DNA from 4 places in the Desulfobacca acetoxidans DSM 11109 genome. Region 4 is predicted to be linked to each of the others. Evidence: riboswitches for the same ligand, from Rfam matches in the RefSeq annotation. Region 4 holds a riboswitch; each other region holds the start of a gene.

Region 1 (3,922 bases), 1.2 Mb from region 4:
AAGGATTTTGTACTGTGTCGGCAACTGCTCAAATTCACGTAAAAATAATTCCCGAGAGGCGCTCAGCGGCGGCAGGGGTGCCAGCGGCCGTCCCTGGGTCATCACCGGCTGCAACAGCGGCTTGGCTTGGGAAAAAGATTCTTCCCGCAGTCCGATGACGTCCTCTGCCATCTGCCCTTGGTGCTCATAAAAACGGAAGAGCTGTTTTTTATCAACGTAGGTGACTTTGCCGGTAGACAGTTTCATCACCGGTTTATCGCCATATTTCACCAGCTTGTAGGCAATATCAAAATAAGGGGCGTCTGCGGCAACCCCCATCTTGGTACCGACACCGTAGGCGTCGATAACCCCGCCAGCTTCCAGGGTACGGGTGATCTTGAATTCATCGAAGCCGCCGCTGGCAAAGATGGTAACGTAGTCGAGGCCGGCCTCGTTCAGCAGGCGGCGGACCTCAATGCTCAAAGCCGCCATATCGCCGCTGTCCAACCGTACCCCGCGCAGTCTCTCGCCCCGGGCCGCCATTTCCAGGCCTACCTGAATGGCCTTCTTGGCCCCGGCGATGGTGTCGTAGGTGTCGATCAGCAGCACCGTGTTGTGGGGAAAGGCCCGCGCAAAAGCCCGAAAAGACTCAATCTCGCTTTTGAAACTGGTCACATAGGAGTGAGCCATGGTACCGAAGATAGGCAGACCGTAGAGCTTGCCGGCCAGGACATTGCTCGTCCCGACAAAGCCGCCCAGGTAGCTGGCCCGGGCAACTTTGAGCCCCGCATCCGTTCCTTGCGTGCGGCGCAGGGAAAAATCCACCAGCCGCCGCCCCCCGGCCGCTACCGTAGAGCGGGCCGCCTTGGTGGCGATCATAGTTTGCAGATTGATGGCGTTGATGAGAAAGGACTCGACTAACTGCGCTTCGATAATAGGCCCGGTTACCTCCAGGATCGGTTCATCCTTGAAAAAGATGCTCCCTTCCGGCAGGGCCCAGACCTCCCCGGTAAATCGCACCGTTTTTAAGTAATCCAGAAAGGCGATTTTAAACAGGCGGGTTGAATCCAGATAGGCCAGATCGTCTTCGCCAAAGCGCAGGGTTGCCAGATAATTAAGCGCCTCCTCCAACCCGGCGGCCACAAAATAGCCCCGATCCGGGGGATACTTGCGGATGAAGAGGCTAAAAGTCGCCTCCTCATGCATTTCCTCCTCCAGATAGCTGGCTGCCATGGTCAGCTCATAGAGATCGGTGAGAAGGGCGTATTGCTCCCCTAAGTGGGGGTGGTTTATATGCGGGTTATTGGATAGCATTTTTTTGAACTATAAATGTAATGGAATGACCTCTCTGCGTCAATAAATTTTATTGTTCAGCCTTATTAAACCAGACTTGACGGAGGACAGATGTCGTGATAATAAGGTATCATAACAGTAGAGTTGATCTGCGGGTTGGCTGCCGCCAACTACGGAACCCGGTGTGAATCCGGGGCGGTCCCGCCGCTGTAACCGGGGACAAAACCGGCAGAACCACTGTCTGAGCCCACTCAGGCGGGAAGGGCCGGGGGAGGTTGATCCGGAAGCCAGAAGACGAGCAGGTCGATCCTCAGGGCAGGTTTATGGCAACAACCGCCCCTGGCCAGACGCGCCAGGGGCTTTTTTTATGGTGCCCAACCGGTCTAAGTTGCATAAGGCGAATACAAGATTCGCCCCTACCGATGGGCCTGCCGGTACTGCAGTGCCGTAGCGCCGTACCGCCGTAGTTAGCAATTGTTCGCAGCACAGGCTGGAAAGCCGGTGCTACCGGGAAGTCATTACTCATGATGGGCGGGTAACCGCTAAGTCAAGACAATAAAATAGGAAAAGATTTGGCAAACGCTACAGGTGGAAAAATGGCTGATCAGATGTTAGCAGCGGTCCTCCGGGGACCCAAAGATTTAGCGATCACCGAGGTCTCTCGCCCTCTCTGCCCGAGCGGCGGTCTCCTCATACAAGTGCGCGCCTGCTCGCTCTGCGCCACCGACGTCAAGATGTGGCAGCGGGGACATCGTGACCTGCTGTTGCCTCGCATCCTGGGGCATGAGCTCGCCGGAGAAATTGCCGCCGTTTCCGATGATTTATCTGACTTTCAGGTGGGTGACCGGGTGCAGGTGGCTCCGGGATTGCCCTGTGGCCGCTGCCGCTGGTGTCTACAGGGCGCTCCGAACATGTGCCAGGCTATGCAGATTATCGGTTTTCACCACGACGGCGGTTTGGCCGAGTTCGTCGCCGTTCCCGCCGCCGGTGTGCACCAGGGGGCGGTATCGCACCTGCCTGACGCTCTAGCCTTTGACCTTGCCGCCCTGGCCGAGCCCTTGGCCTGCTGCCTGAACGCCCAGGAACTGGCCAGGGTTGGCATGGGGGACCAGGTTGCCATTTGGGGGGCCGGTCCCCAGGGCTGGCTGCAGGTCCAGGTGGCGCGGTTGCGGGGAGCTTCCCGGATAATCCTGGTAGAAAATGATCCCGGACGCTTGCAGGATGCAGTCCAAGCCGGGGCCGATCTATTGTTGGACATTTTCCAGGAAGATCCGGTAACCGCCATTTTGGAGACCACGGCCGGCAAGGGAGTGGAGGTGGTGATTCCAGCCTGTGGCTCTTTGGAGGCTTTTGACTGGGGTTTGGCGGTACTGGCGAAACGAGGCCGTCTGTGTCTTTACTCGGGTCTGCCCAAGGAGGTAGAAACTCATCCGGTAAACCTCAACCGGTTGCATTATCTGGAAGCTTCTCTGGTAGGCGCCTACGGCTGCACCTCCCGGCAGAACGCCCTGGCCCTGGAACTCATGGCCAAGGGACGCATCCGCGTTGATCGTCTGATTACCCACCGCCTTCCTCTAAACCGGGTGGAGGAGGGGTTCGAGCTCGTGCAGAGCCGCCGGGGGCTAAAAGTGGTCATCGAATGTACCTGACTCGGAGTTATTTTATGAATAATCCCAAGAATTATGATGAATTAGAGCTACGCCGCTTTGGCCGGGCCATTACCGAGCTGGCCCAGGGCCAACACCTGAGCCGGGAAGAGACCAAAGAGCTTTACCGCCAGATTCTCCTGGCCGAGCAGCCAGACCTGCAACAGGGAGCTTTTCTGGCGGCGCACATGGCAAAATCTCCTACCCTGGACGAAATTGCCGGTGCCTGGGAGGCCCAGATGGATTATGACGTGGAAACCATCGATCCTCCCCTCCCAGGTCCCTGCGCCGATATCGTTGGCACCGGCTCGGATTATCTCAAGACCCTCAATGCCTCCAGCGGCGCCGCCATCCTGGCGGCGGCGGCCGGAGCCTATGTGGCCAAAAAGGGGGCCCGGGCCGCCACCGGTGTCAGCGGCGCCTCCGATATCTTTGAGACCTTCGGAGTCGACCTCAAGGCCCCTTTGTCTCAGGCGGCCCAAGCCCTGACAGCCCACCGCCTCTGTTACATCCCCGGCGAAAGGTTCCTGCGCTCCGGATGGGGACGTTTGATCGCGGTGATGCGTTTTCGGACCATCTTCAATCTGGCCTGTCCGCTCCTCCTACCCTGCCGCCCTACCCGCTACCTGGTGATCGGGGCCTATAGCGCTGATTTGGCGCGTCAATTGGTCAATATCTGCCGGGAGATCGGCTTAGCGGGGGCCTTGGGCCTCTACGGCCAGAGCGATCAGCATGAGCCGGATCAGGGGATGGATGAAGTCTCGGTCTGCGGTCCTACGCTGGTAGTAGAGCTGCGCCATGATCAAATAACCGAATATGTCCTCGAACCCGAAGACCTGGGTCTGCGGCGATATCCTTATGAAAAAATTGCTGCCCAAGGTGATACTTACCAGAATGCCCTGGCTCTCCTCAAGGTGTTAAGCGCCGGAACCAATGGTGCCGCCGCCGACTTTCTGGCCGCCAACGCCGCCGCAGTGCTCTATCTGTTGAATCTGGCTCCATCC
Region 2 (3,922 bases), 1.6 Mb from region 4:
CCACTGTTGGCCGGACTACTGTGGATACCCAGGCAAAAATCTTGGAGGATGCAGAAAAAGTCCATGGCATCGATAAGGTTGTCGTGACGGCTACCAGGACCGAACGCAACCCCGACGATGTTCCGGCCAGTATTACCGTTATCACCAAGGACGACCTAAGGAAACAGAACATCAAGACGGTGGACGAAGCCTTGGCCCAGGTTCCCGGAGCAGTCGATAATCGGCGCCGAATCTATGGAGATAGTATGACCAACGTGAATCTGCGCGGTTTCCCGGCGGAGGGCCAGAAACGCACCTTGGTTCTGCTGGACGGCCAGAACATTGCCAACGCCTACAGCAACGGCGTGGCCTGGAGCAGTATGCCGGTGGAAAATATCGAACGCATAGAGGTAGTCCGGGGACCATTTTCCGCCTTGTATGGGGGCAACGCCATGGGCGGGGTCATCAATATCATTACCAAGACCCCGAAGAAACTGGAATGTGTAGCCCAGGGCGGCTATGGCACCTACGATTCCTGGACCTACTACCTCGGAGTGGGGGACCGCCTCTGGAATAAAGTGAGTGTTCAGGCGGGATTTAATTATCGCATCTCCGCCGGCTACCCCTCCAGCCTGGTGACCAAAACGGCCAGCACGGGGACCCCGGCCACCCAGGTGGTGGGCTGGCAACCTACTCATACGACCACCGGCACCCCCACCAACATTATTGGAGATACCGGTGATTATAACTGGAATGATTACAGTATGAACGGCAAGATAAGTTGGGATATCGCCCCGGGCCATAGGGTTGAGTTCAGCACCCTGCAGAGCTGGAACGACTATGGCTATGATATGTACCATTCCTATCTGCGCGATACCGCCACCGGCAGCTCAGTGGTCAGAGGAACTGTGGGTCTGTCTGGTACCAACACCCAATTTAAGAATCTCCAGGAAGGAGCCTTCCTGAACGGCGACGGGCGCGATCAAACCCAGGTGTATAATCTGACCTCCGATAATCAGCTTACTGAAACCACGAGGATCAAGTTTCACGGGGGGCTGCTGAATCAACCGACTAATTGGAGCGCTTCCCCCAGTTCCTCCAACCCACTGACCACTTTCAGCGGGGGGCCTGGAACCTCCTCTTTCTCCCCAAGCCAGAACTGGATAGCCGAATTGCAGGTGGACCAGGCCATCGGCCAGAAACAGCAGTTGGTGGGCGGCATCTCTTATAATAGCGGCTGGTCGAACAGCAAGACGTATTCGGTGAACAATTGGCGTTACCCTGATGCGGTATCGACACTCACCCAAATGAGCGGCGGCCAGGACCGAAATATTGGGCTCTACCTCCAGGACGAAATCGCCTGGCATCCCAAGTTCAATACGGTGCTCGGGGTCCGGCTGGATTGGTGGGAGACTTACGGAGGTAATTACATGGCATCTGCCGGTACACCCACAGTATACCTGCCTGGCCGGAGCAAACTGGCGCTCAGCCCCAAACTTGCCTTTCTCTATCGTCCTCTGGAGTGGATGACCTGGCGGGCATCTGTGGGACGCGCCTTTCGGGCTCCAAATATTTATGAACTTTACCGCACGTGGCTAGCCAGCAGCGGTACCCTATACAAGGGCAATCCCGATCTGATCCCGGAAACTGCTACCTCGTGGGAGATTGGCACCACCATGAAACCGCTGGAAGGGATGGTCTTTACCGCGACCTACTTTGAAAATTACGTTGATGATTTGATTTATCGGGTGACCGATCCTGCAGACATCACCGGCAAAACCCAGATTTATAAGAACGCCGGTAAGGCGACCATTAGAGGGGTTGAGCTGGAGATTACCCAGAAGCTCTGGTCCTGGCTGGAGGTTTTCGGCAATACCACCCTATTAGATGCCCGGATCAACGAGAATCCTTTTAATCCGGAATCAGTGGGTAAAAAGATCACCTACACTCCCCGACAGCAATTCAACTTTGGGATTACGGCTACCTATTGGAAAGTCAAGGGATTTCTCTCGGGACACTATGTCAGCAAATTGATAAGCAGGGACGACAACAGCGATCAATACAACAATGTCTACGGTTCCTACGATCCCTATTTCACTCTGAATTCCAAGATAATCTTTACCCCGGTGAAGTATATGGACCTCTCCCTGTCGGTGGATAACATGCTCGATCGGGAATACTTTTATTACTACCCCTCGCCGGGCCGGACCATCTGGAGTCAGATAACGCTGAGATTTTAATGACCGCTACCCGGTGGTTATCTACTGTTGGAGTCACAGGCCGATACCTATTTTCTCCTTGACAGATTCGGAGGGGAATTTTAAAGTTAGCCAAGGTAATGCTCATTACCAACGGGTTACCGGCGAAGCATGAAAATTGGTGCCGGTGAATTTTAGAAGGCGGGATGCCTTTCGCTTTCCTGCCCTACAGCACTGCAGCACCGGCAGGCCAATACGGAGGAGCGGGTTTCAGACCCGCCGGAAGGTTTTTACAACAAGGTTCCGTAACCAACCAGAAACTTTTTTCTGACTTAATAGGGTCATATTACAGGCGCCCTTCGGGGCTTAAAAGGGAAGCCGGTGCAAGTCCGGCATGGTCCCGCCGCTGTAACCGGGGACGATACCTGCGAGATACCACTGCCCGTGCTGAAGCCGGGTGGGAAGGTGCAGGAATAAGGATGATCCGGGAATCAGAAGACCTGCCTGTAAATCAATATGTATTGCCCAACGTGTGATTGGGGATAACGCGGCCGCTCGGGATGGAAAACCGACACGGCTTAGCCTAAGGACAAAGCAAGCTGGGTGCAATCCTTGGGTCCATTTTGGGCTCAAGGTTTTTTTTTGGCCTGAGAAATTGAATCTCTCAGGACAGAGGGATAGACGATGGATCTAAACCTGATCTTGTGGATCGGCGGCATGTTATTCAGTCTGAGCGTCTTTGTGGTAAAGGTCGGCTTCGGACTGGGACTGGGGCAGGTGGGTTGGCGGGGTCTGGTTTTGACGCTCTTATTGTATCTGGGAACCTTTCTGTTAGCTGCAGGGTTTTGCGAAAGTTTGATCAAGATCCTGACGCCGCTGGTGCGAAAAGGACCATATGTCCATATTGCCATGGCCTTAGGCATGATGGTCTGGGGCTTATATCTCATCCACAGCTGGGCAGGATCAGATTCCGGGTGTGGGGTGCACGCCGGCTGCCGTCAACCAGCCCACCCGACTGCCACCCGGTCGGCCCGGCCACCAACCTTATTCCTTCTTCTTCCCTGTCCCGTCTGCCTGACGGCCATAACCTTTTCCACCTGGGCGGCCTTACAGGTGATCAAGTTGCCTGCATGGGTGGTGGGGCTGGGATTGGGTGCAACGTTTATCATCTTGTCGCTGCTGATTTATCTGGGCCTCAAACTTTTCACCCTGAGATCAACCCGGTTAAATCAGAGGATCGGCCTCGGTTTAAGCATGTTGGCCATAGGCCTGTATTTTCTGAGTTCTCTTTTTCTTCCGGCCCATATTGAGGCGGCCAAAAGCATCTATCAATCGTTTGCCACGGAGGGAGGCAACTTGGTCCTGGTTGAACATATCGGCGTTTTTTTCCTACTCCTGGCCGCCTTGTTGGTCGGCTTCCTGATGAATAAACGACGCGAGGTTGGTGAATGAATATTCTAGCGGGTCTTGAGACGTTTCTCTACGTTATTGCCTCAGCTCTGTTTTATCCGGTAGTAGTTGGACTTATTCTGCTTACTTTTTGGATCGTGATATCTGCCGGCGGTTTTCTGCGGGAATATATTGACCGGCGGCAGGGAAGATCGGTCGGGTTACGGCGCTATCGAACCATGTTGGACTCCGAGGTTTTGACTCTATCAGCCAACCTCGATCTTGAGTTGGAAAAGCACCTCCAGGAGTTCGAACTTGAGCTAATTAAGGGTCTAGATAAGGTCAGGTTTGCTATT
Region 3 (3,922 bases), 510 kb from region 4:
ACCGAGCTGGTGGTTGCCTTTATCATGGGTTTCGGCGGAACTGTTAAGTGGGCGATTATGGGCATGGTGGATATCCGCCTGACCCTGATTATTCTGGCCGGCTCTCTTTTAGGAGTGCAGTTGGGCGCCATCGGCACTACCTATGTCAAAGAGCACATGATCAAAATCGTCATGGGAACAATTATGCTCATCGTGGCGGTAAGTCGTGGTCTGGCCATTCCCAAGTATCTCAAGCAACTCGGAGTGCTAAACTGGGATGACGGTCTCCTCACGATATTAAACTCGGCCAGCTTTATCTCTATGTGCATTGCTCTGCTCACCGGTGCAGTGATCATCATCGGGGCGATGGTAAAGGCCAAAAGGGCAGAGAGGCTGCATCTTACCGTAGGTAGCGAAAATTATGGCAAAATATAAGAAAATACTGGTGCCGGTTGATGGGGCTGCATCAAGTCTGCACGCCTTGCAGGAAACCTTCAAACTGACCCAAAACGGTATCTCGGTTATTTCGGTTGTGCCGCCCTATCATGGTGACCTGCGGTTTGCCGGGGTGGGTGAGATAGAGAAGCTCATGCGAGCCCCGTGTGACCAAGCCGCGTCCCTGGCCCTGGACCTGGCCGCCGAGGCGGGGGTAGAAATATCGGTAGCCTGTCCGGTGGGCGAGCCTCATGAGGTAATTGCCGACATCGCTGCCAGTGAAGACTTTGACCTGGTTGTTATGGGTTTACGCGAAGACCAGGGAATTATACGATTCTTTATGAGTGGCCCCACGGCCAAGGTTATCGGCTACAGCACAAAGGATGTGCTGGTTATTCCGGAACATGCGAGCCTGAACTGGAAAAAGATCTTGCTGGCCGTGGATGGTTCGGAAGCCAGCGTCAAGATCGTAGATCGCGCCCTGGACCTGGCGAAGTCATATAACAGCGAATTGCTGATCCTCTCAGCCCTGGACCTGCCATTTCAACTGTATGGCGACGTCAACCTCAAAGATAATCTAATGCGGGGCGTCAAAGGCTACCTTTCCGAAGTCAAGACCGAGGCCGAGGCCATGGGCATCGCCACCCGCGAATTCCTGCGGGTAAGCAAGGCCCCAAAAGCCATTGTGGACCTTGGCCGGGAAGAGCAGGTTAATCTTATAATCATGGGTTCCCACGGCCGGACGGGCCTCAAGCGCCTCTTCATGGGAAGCGTTACCGAGCAGGTGATGACCCAGGCGCCCTGTCCGCTGCTCATCGTCAAGACCTAAACCTCATTGTCGTTATATGAAAACAGTGGGCGGTGAGCGGTGGGCAGTGGGCCGAAAAGGCATTATTGTGAGCAGCCGCCACGGTTCTGTTTTCATGCTTCGTTGTGTTCCTTAGAACCTATTGCTATAGGGGCGAATCCTGTGTTCTGCTAAAGATGTGGGCGAACACAAGGTTCGCCCTGCTTTTTTAATTGGGGATTGGTATAAGTTGTTCTCCAATTGGAAACCCGGAGATTGGGATCGAATAGGTCAGATAGATGATATGGTGGGGAGAGCAAAACTCTGTTCGGTACCCTCCTTCCAGCCATCCCAAACATAGTTGTCTACTTGACCAGCGGCAATGACCCGGAAAGCGAACTTGGCCTGCTCCACATAAAATTCGCAGTATGGAGCCGGAGCATGCAGGGTTTGAGAGCACATATAAATCTCCGCAGGGCAGGGAGCACCGCAGAAATGGCGAATGGCGCAGCTTCGGCAGGGTTCGAAATCCTCCACCTTGCGGCTGGTCATGTCCTGGAAGGGGCGGGTTCTGAGGATGTCCTCCACCGGAGTGTTGAAGAGATTGCCCCCCCTAAATTCCGGGATGCCGATGAACTCGCTGCAGGGGAAGAGGTCACCTCTGGCTGACAGGGCAAAGAAACAGCGTCCGCCGCCGCAGGGAGAGATGTCGCACATCAGGCGGCGGGCCAACGGTGCTACGATGCCTATGAGGATATTGGCAAAATTGGCGATGACCAGTTTGCGGCCGGTGGCCTGAAACAGATCATGGCTCCGCTCTAGGGCGGCACTGAAGTGTCGGGCAAAGACTTGGTCATCCGGTTTGAGATCACGGCCTCCGGGTTGAGTGCAACGTACCGGATTGAGCATGGCCACCCTGACACCGGCGCCATGAAGAAATTCTACCATGTCTGTCAAACGGTCTACATTGGTTTGGGTGACGGTGCAGATGACACTGTAGTTTGGGTAATCTGCTAACCGGTCCAAGAGAGGAGCTACTACACCGTATACCCCGCGGCCCTGCCAGTTTTTCCGCGTTTGATCAGCAATATCCGCTACCGGAGCGTCCAGGGAGAGGCCCAGGCTGACCTGGTGCGCCTGGATAAAAGCTAATGCTGCATCGTCCAGCATAGTGCCATTGGTCTGGATGCCGAAGCGAAAGCGGTTGCCGTATCGTTCAATCCCGGCAAAAACCGCATCCCTGACCATCATCGGTTCGCTGCCATGAAATATAATCTGCGGCATGACACCCTCCGGCAGGGTACGGCCGAAGTAATCCGACAACATCTCTAATGCTTGGAGGAGCCGCAACGGCGGCATATCCATCCCGCCGAGCCGGATGTCGCTGGGGATATAACAGTAGGAGCAATTTAGGTTGCATCGTTCTGTAGGGTTAAAATAGACCGCCGAGGGGATCAGCTCAAAGCGCAGGGTTTGCATCTCCCGCTGAAAGTGTTCCTGGTGTTCCATGAATATCTGGGGTATGAAGTTGCCTAATAAGTATTCTCCAGCCTCGGCCCGGGGAACCAGGGTCCAGAAACCGGTATCCCCTTCGATGAGGACGGCGTAATCGGGATGACCGATATCCATCAGGGAAAAGCGGGGGCCCTGCCCCACATTGGCAGAGACCCCGGCAAGCGATGTTGCAGGTTTCAAGAGTGCATCCTTATCTTACTTCTTGTTGTCCAACAGAATGTAGTGGGATAGGCCAGTGTTGGTGCCATCGGATTTGCAGCTATAGCGGTAACCGATGGGGGCAAGTTTTTTGGAAGAATCTGGGGTAATGACCTTTTGTTGCATCTTCCATCCTCCTTAGGATTAAAATAAAAAAGGGAATCCCGTATGATACGGAACTCCCTTTACCATAAGCAGTTCACTAAATTGTGTCTGGAACAGCAGGTCTTCTGGCTTTCGGATTAACCGTTGAAGGCGCAACCTTCCCACCGCAGTGGCCTGCGGCAGTGGCCGGGATATTCCCTTCGCCCTCCTCGTCCCCGATTACAGCGGCGGGACCGCCACGGATTTACACCGTGTTCCGGGATGCTGACCAACATCTAATTCATACTTAATCCTCCCGCCTTTGTCAATGATAAACCGGCTTCGGTGTGCGATAAATATTTCTACAACCGGTTTGCCTTTGGCCTATCGCGCCCATCGTTTTCTATAATTGTGGAAAGGATTGTATCTCTGCTGATCGCATGATAAAAAATAATCGTTCGAAGGACTTTCATGCGCCTTGTTAAGGGGCTTATTTGGGCTGCTTGAGGTTCGCGCAACTTAAACCGTATCAGAAAAGAGGCTGCCCGCGTTATTTGTAAGATATTCAAATGTTCAAATAACTCTTTGATAGTCTCCACCCGGAAAGTCCTTTATTTTTGGAGTTATCCCTTGTAGGGGCAGGCTAATCCCGCTCCGACAAATATGATTTTCGTTTTTCTCTTTGTGCTGCAAGGGGCAGCAACGCAGTTTGCGGATGAACATTAATTATGAAACACGGCGTCAGATTTCGTACTTTGACCGGCAATCGTGGCAGGTGGAACCTCAGGACACCATGATCGGATTTGATGCCGCCGCGATCCTGTTCAGCGACCCCAACCAGAGAGATTATGTCTGGATATTAGTGAGTCTAGCGGTGATTCTCCTGGTATTGGGAGGATTATATTATTTTATTGCCAGACTTAC
Region 4 (2,462 bases):
GTTTTTTTTATGCCTTCATCTCAACCTTGAGCCAACTGAGATTTCTAATATGGCGACAGTAGAAAAGAGCAAAATTATCTCAACATTGAGCAATATTGCCCAAGTCTCTAACTGAGATTTTTAATATGATTGCAATTGTGAATTGATGGCCGAAAGTTGTTTTTCCAGCATTTTCGGCCAGTCAAGGGGGCGCCCGGGATTGTGGGATGGCAATGGAGGTTGTCTCGGGGCGCCGAATTTTCCGGAAAGGAGGTGAAGCTACAGAGTGATCCCCGGTGGGTCGCCGAGCGGACCCCGGGAAGGGTGTGAATCAAGGAACGATAACACCATGACTGGCCAAGGGAACTGGGTGTGAATCCCAGGCGGGCGCGCCGCTGTGAACGGGGACGAAGGCCGCAGGTGAGCCACTGTGGGGTAGTGCAGCTCCCATGGGAAGGCGCGGTTGGTAGGTCGATCCGTGAGCCAGAAGACCTGGCAGTTTCATAGGGATATGGTCCAATGCAGACCTCGCGGAACGGGTCCGAGGGCCTTATAGAGATGGTAGATGCCAGAATGAGGCAAGGCCCCGATTCCCGCGGAATCGGGTTTTTTTCGGTCAACTCTCAGCCGGAGTAAAGCAGCATGGCATGATGTAAGCAAAGGCACCGCCTGATCCAAAAATGGTTACGTCGTGAACAAGCCACACCCCGGGCGACCGGGGGCCGGAAAGCCGCGGGTCTCAGCAGAGACGGCCGGGTTGCCACCAGGCAGCCCGGTTTTTTTGTTTATCCATTGCATAAACGAATTGCCTGAAATAATGGTACATGAAGGGAGATAAACACATGCGTATTGATCGAAGGACAATAACGAACCAGATGCTTGGTTGTTTCATGGCCTTGGCATTGATGCTGCTCCTTCCCGCGGCTTCCGAATCGATGACATTTTCGGGCCTTGGCATGTCGGAGGGTTATAAAGGTAGCGTAGCTTACGACATTTCTGCGGATGGCTCCATTATAGTCGGTCTTCAGTCTACCCCTACTTACGCTGCCGAGGCGTTTCGTTGGACGGCTTCGAGCGGCTTTGCGAAGGTGGGCGATCTGCCGGGAGGGGAAACTTATAGCATCGCCTTCGGCGTTTCTGGGAATGGCTCGGTCGTGGCTGGTTGGAGCCGGTCTGGCTTAGGCGAAGAGGCGTTTATTTGGACCGCGTCAGGCGGCATAAAAGGTCTGGGCGACCTAGCGGGGGGGTATACCAGAAGCTACGCCGATAGCGTCTCTGCGGACGGTTCCACTGTGGTGGGTTACTCCACGTCCACTAGCGGTGATGAGGCTTTTGTTTGGAAAGCATCAACCGGCATGGTGGGGTTAGGAGATCTGCCGGGATCTGATTTTAACAGCAAGGGCACTGGAGTTTCCGCGGATGGTTCGGTCGTGGTCGGTTGGAGCCACTCCAGCAATGGTCAAGAAGCATTTATTTGGAAAGCATCAACCGGCATGGTGGGGTTAGGAGATCTGCCGGGAGGATCTTTTAAGAGCGTAGCGGAAGATATTTCTGATAACGGCTTGGCCGTGGTCGGAAATTCCTTATCCTCCAACGGAAGAGAAGCGTTTCTCTGGACCGAATCAGGCGGCATGATAGGCCTGGGCGACCTGGCGGGAGGAAGTTTTTCGAGCGAAGCCTTGTCGGTTTCTGCGGACGGGTCCACCGTGGTTGGCAGAAGCACATCTGGAAACGGCACTGAGGCGTTTGTATGGACGGAACAACTTGGAATGGTCAGCATTGAAGAATTGTTGATCGCGGCCGGCGTCGACACGACCGGATGGGGGTTAACAGAAGCCCTTGGCGTCTCTGCGGATGGCCTCACGATTGCCGGAAAAGGGTCCAATCCTGCTGGGAAGACGGAAGCCTGGGTGATTACGTTGGATGCTGCGCCAGTTCCCCTCCCCGGCGCGGTGCTGCTCCTGGGCGCCGGTCTTTGTCGCCTGGCTGCGGCGCGGCGGCGCCGGAGTCACTGATTGTGGCCGTGATCAGGGGGAAAGACGGATTATCCTGTCATTAACCGAACAGGTCTTTGTTGGCGCGGCGGAAGTCTATCGATGCCCACAATATCTGATTCACCCCTCACCCTGACCTCAATGTTGTTAAATTACAAAGGTAGGGGTAAAGGAAAATATTACAATCCCCCCTGCCCCCCCCTTGAGAAAAGGGGGGAAAGGGGGAACCTCCCACAGGCGCTGGGAAGGTGAGCTTTTTAAGTCCCCCTTTGGTGGCGAGGCAGGAAGACATTATCACCGGACATTGAGAAAGAGGACAGATAAAGAGCAAAATTATCTCAACATTGAGCAATATTGCCCAAGTCTCTAACTGAGATTTTTAATATGATTGCAATTGTGAATTGATGGCTGAAAGTTGTTTTTCCAGCGTTTTCGGCCAGTCAAGGGGGCGCCCGGGATCGTGGGATGGCAATGGAGGTTGTCTCGGGG

The links. Region 4 has a riboswitch for cobalamin ahead of DESAC_RS03815 (hypothetical protein). Riboswitches for the same ligand answer to the same signal wherever they lie in the genome.
Region 1: it holds a riboswitch for cobalamin, as region 4 does, so the genes downstream of both, DESAC_RS13435 (zinc-dependent dehydrogenase) here and DESAC_RS03815 (hypothetical protein) in region 4, are expected to answer to the same signal.
Region 2: it holds a riboswitch for cobalamin, as region 4 does, so the genes downstream of both, DESAC_RS11110 (DUF2162 domain-containing protein) here and DESAC_RS03815 (hypothetical protein) in region 4, are expected to answer to the same signal.
Region 3: it holds a riboswitch for cobalamin, as region 4 does, so the genes downstream of both, cbpA (modified peptide precursor CbpA) here and DESAC_RS03815 (hypothetical protein) in region 4, are expected to answer to the same signal.

Annotation. Positions count from the first base shown of each region.
Region 1 covers NC_015388.1:2,977,754-2,981,675, forward strand. The annotation lists gene DESAC_RS13430 (nicotinate phosphoribosyltransferase) at 1-1,293, opposite strand, end outside; cobalamin riboswitch at 1,405-1,590, shown strand; gene DESAC_RS13435 (zinc-dependent dehydrogenase) at 1,869-2,921, shown strand; gene trpD (anthranilate phosphoribosyltransferase) at 2,936-3,922, shown strand, end outside.
Region 2 covers NC_015388.1:2,482,880-2,486,801, reverse strand. The annotation lists gene DESAC_RS11115 (TonB-dependent receptor plug domain-containing protein) at 1-2,219, shown strand, start outside; cobalamin riboswitch at 2,511-2,699, shown strand; gene DESAC_RS11110 (DUF2162 domain-containing protein) at 2,862-3,629, shown strand; gene DESAC_RS11105 (MotA/TolQ/ExbB proton channel family protein) at 3,626-3,922, shown strand, end outside.
Region 3 covers NC_015388.1:1,406,307-1,410,228, forward strand. The annotation lists gene DESAC_RS06055 (sulfite exporter TauE/SafE family protein) at 1-414, shown strand, start outside; gene DESAC_RS06060 (universal stress protein) at 401-1,243, shown strand; gene cbpB (peptide-modifying radical SAM enzyme CbpB) at 1,493-2,896, opposite strand; gene cbpA (modified peptide precursor CbpA) at 2,912-3,040, opposite strand; cobalamin riboswitch at 3,118-3,324, opposite strand; gene DESAC_RS06075 (GGDEF domain-containing protein) at 3,714-3,922, shown strand, end outside.
Region 4 covers NC_015388.1:900,666-903,127, forward strand. The annotation lists cobalamin riboswitch at 317-493, shown strand; cyclic di-GMP riboswitch class I at 669-744, shown strand; gene DESAC_RS03815 (hypothetical protein) at 822-1,994, shown strand.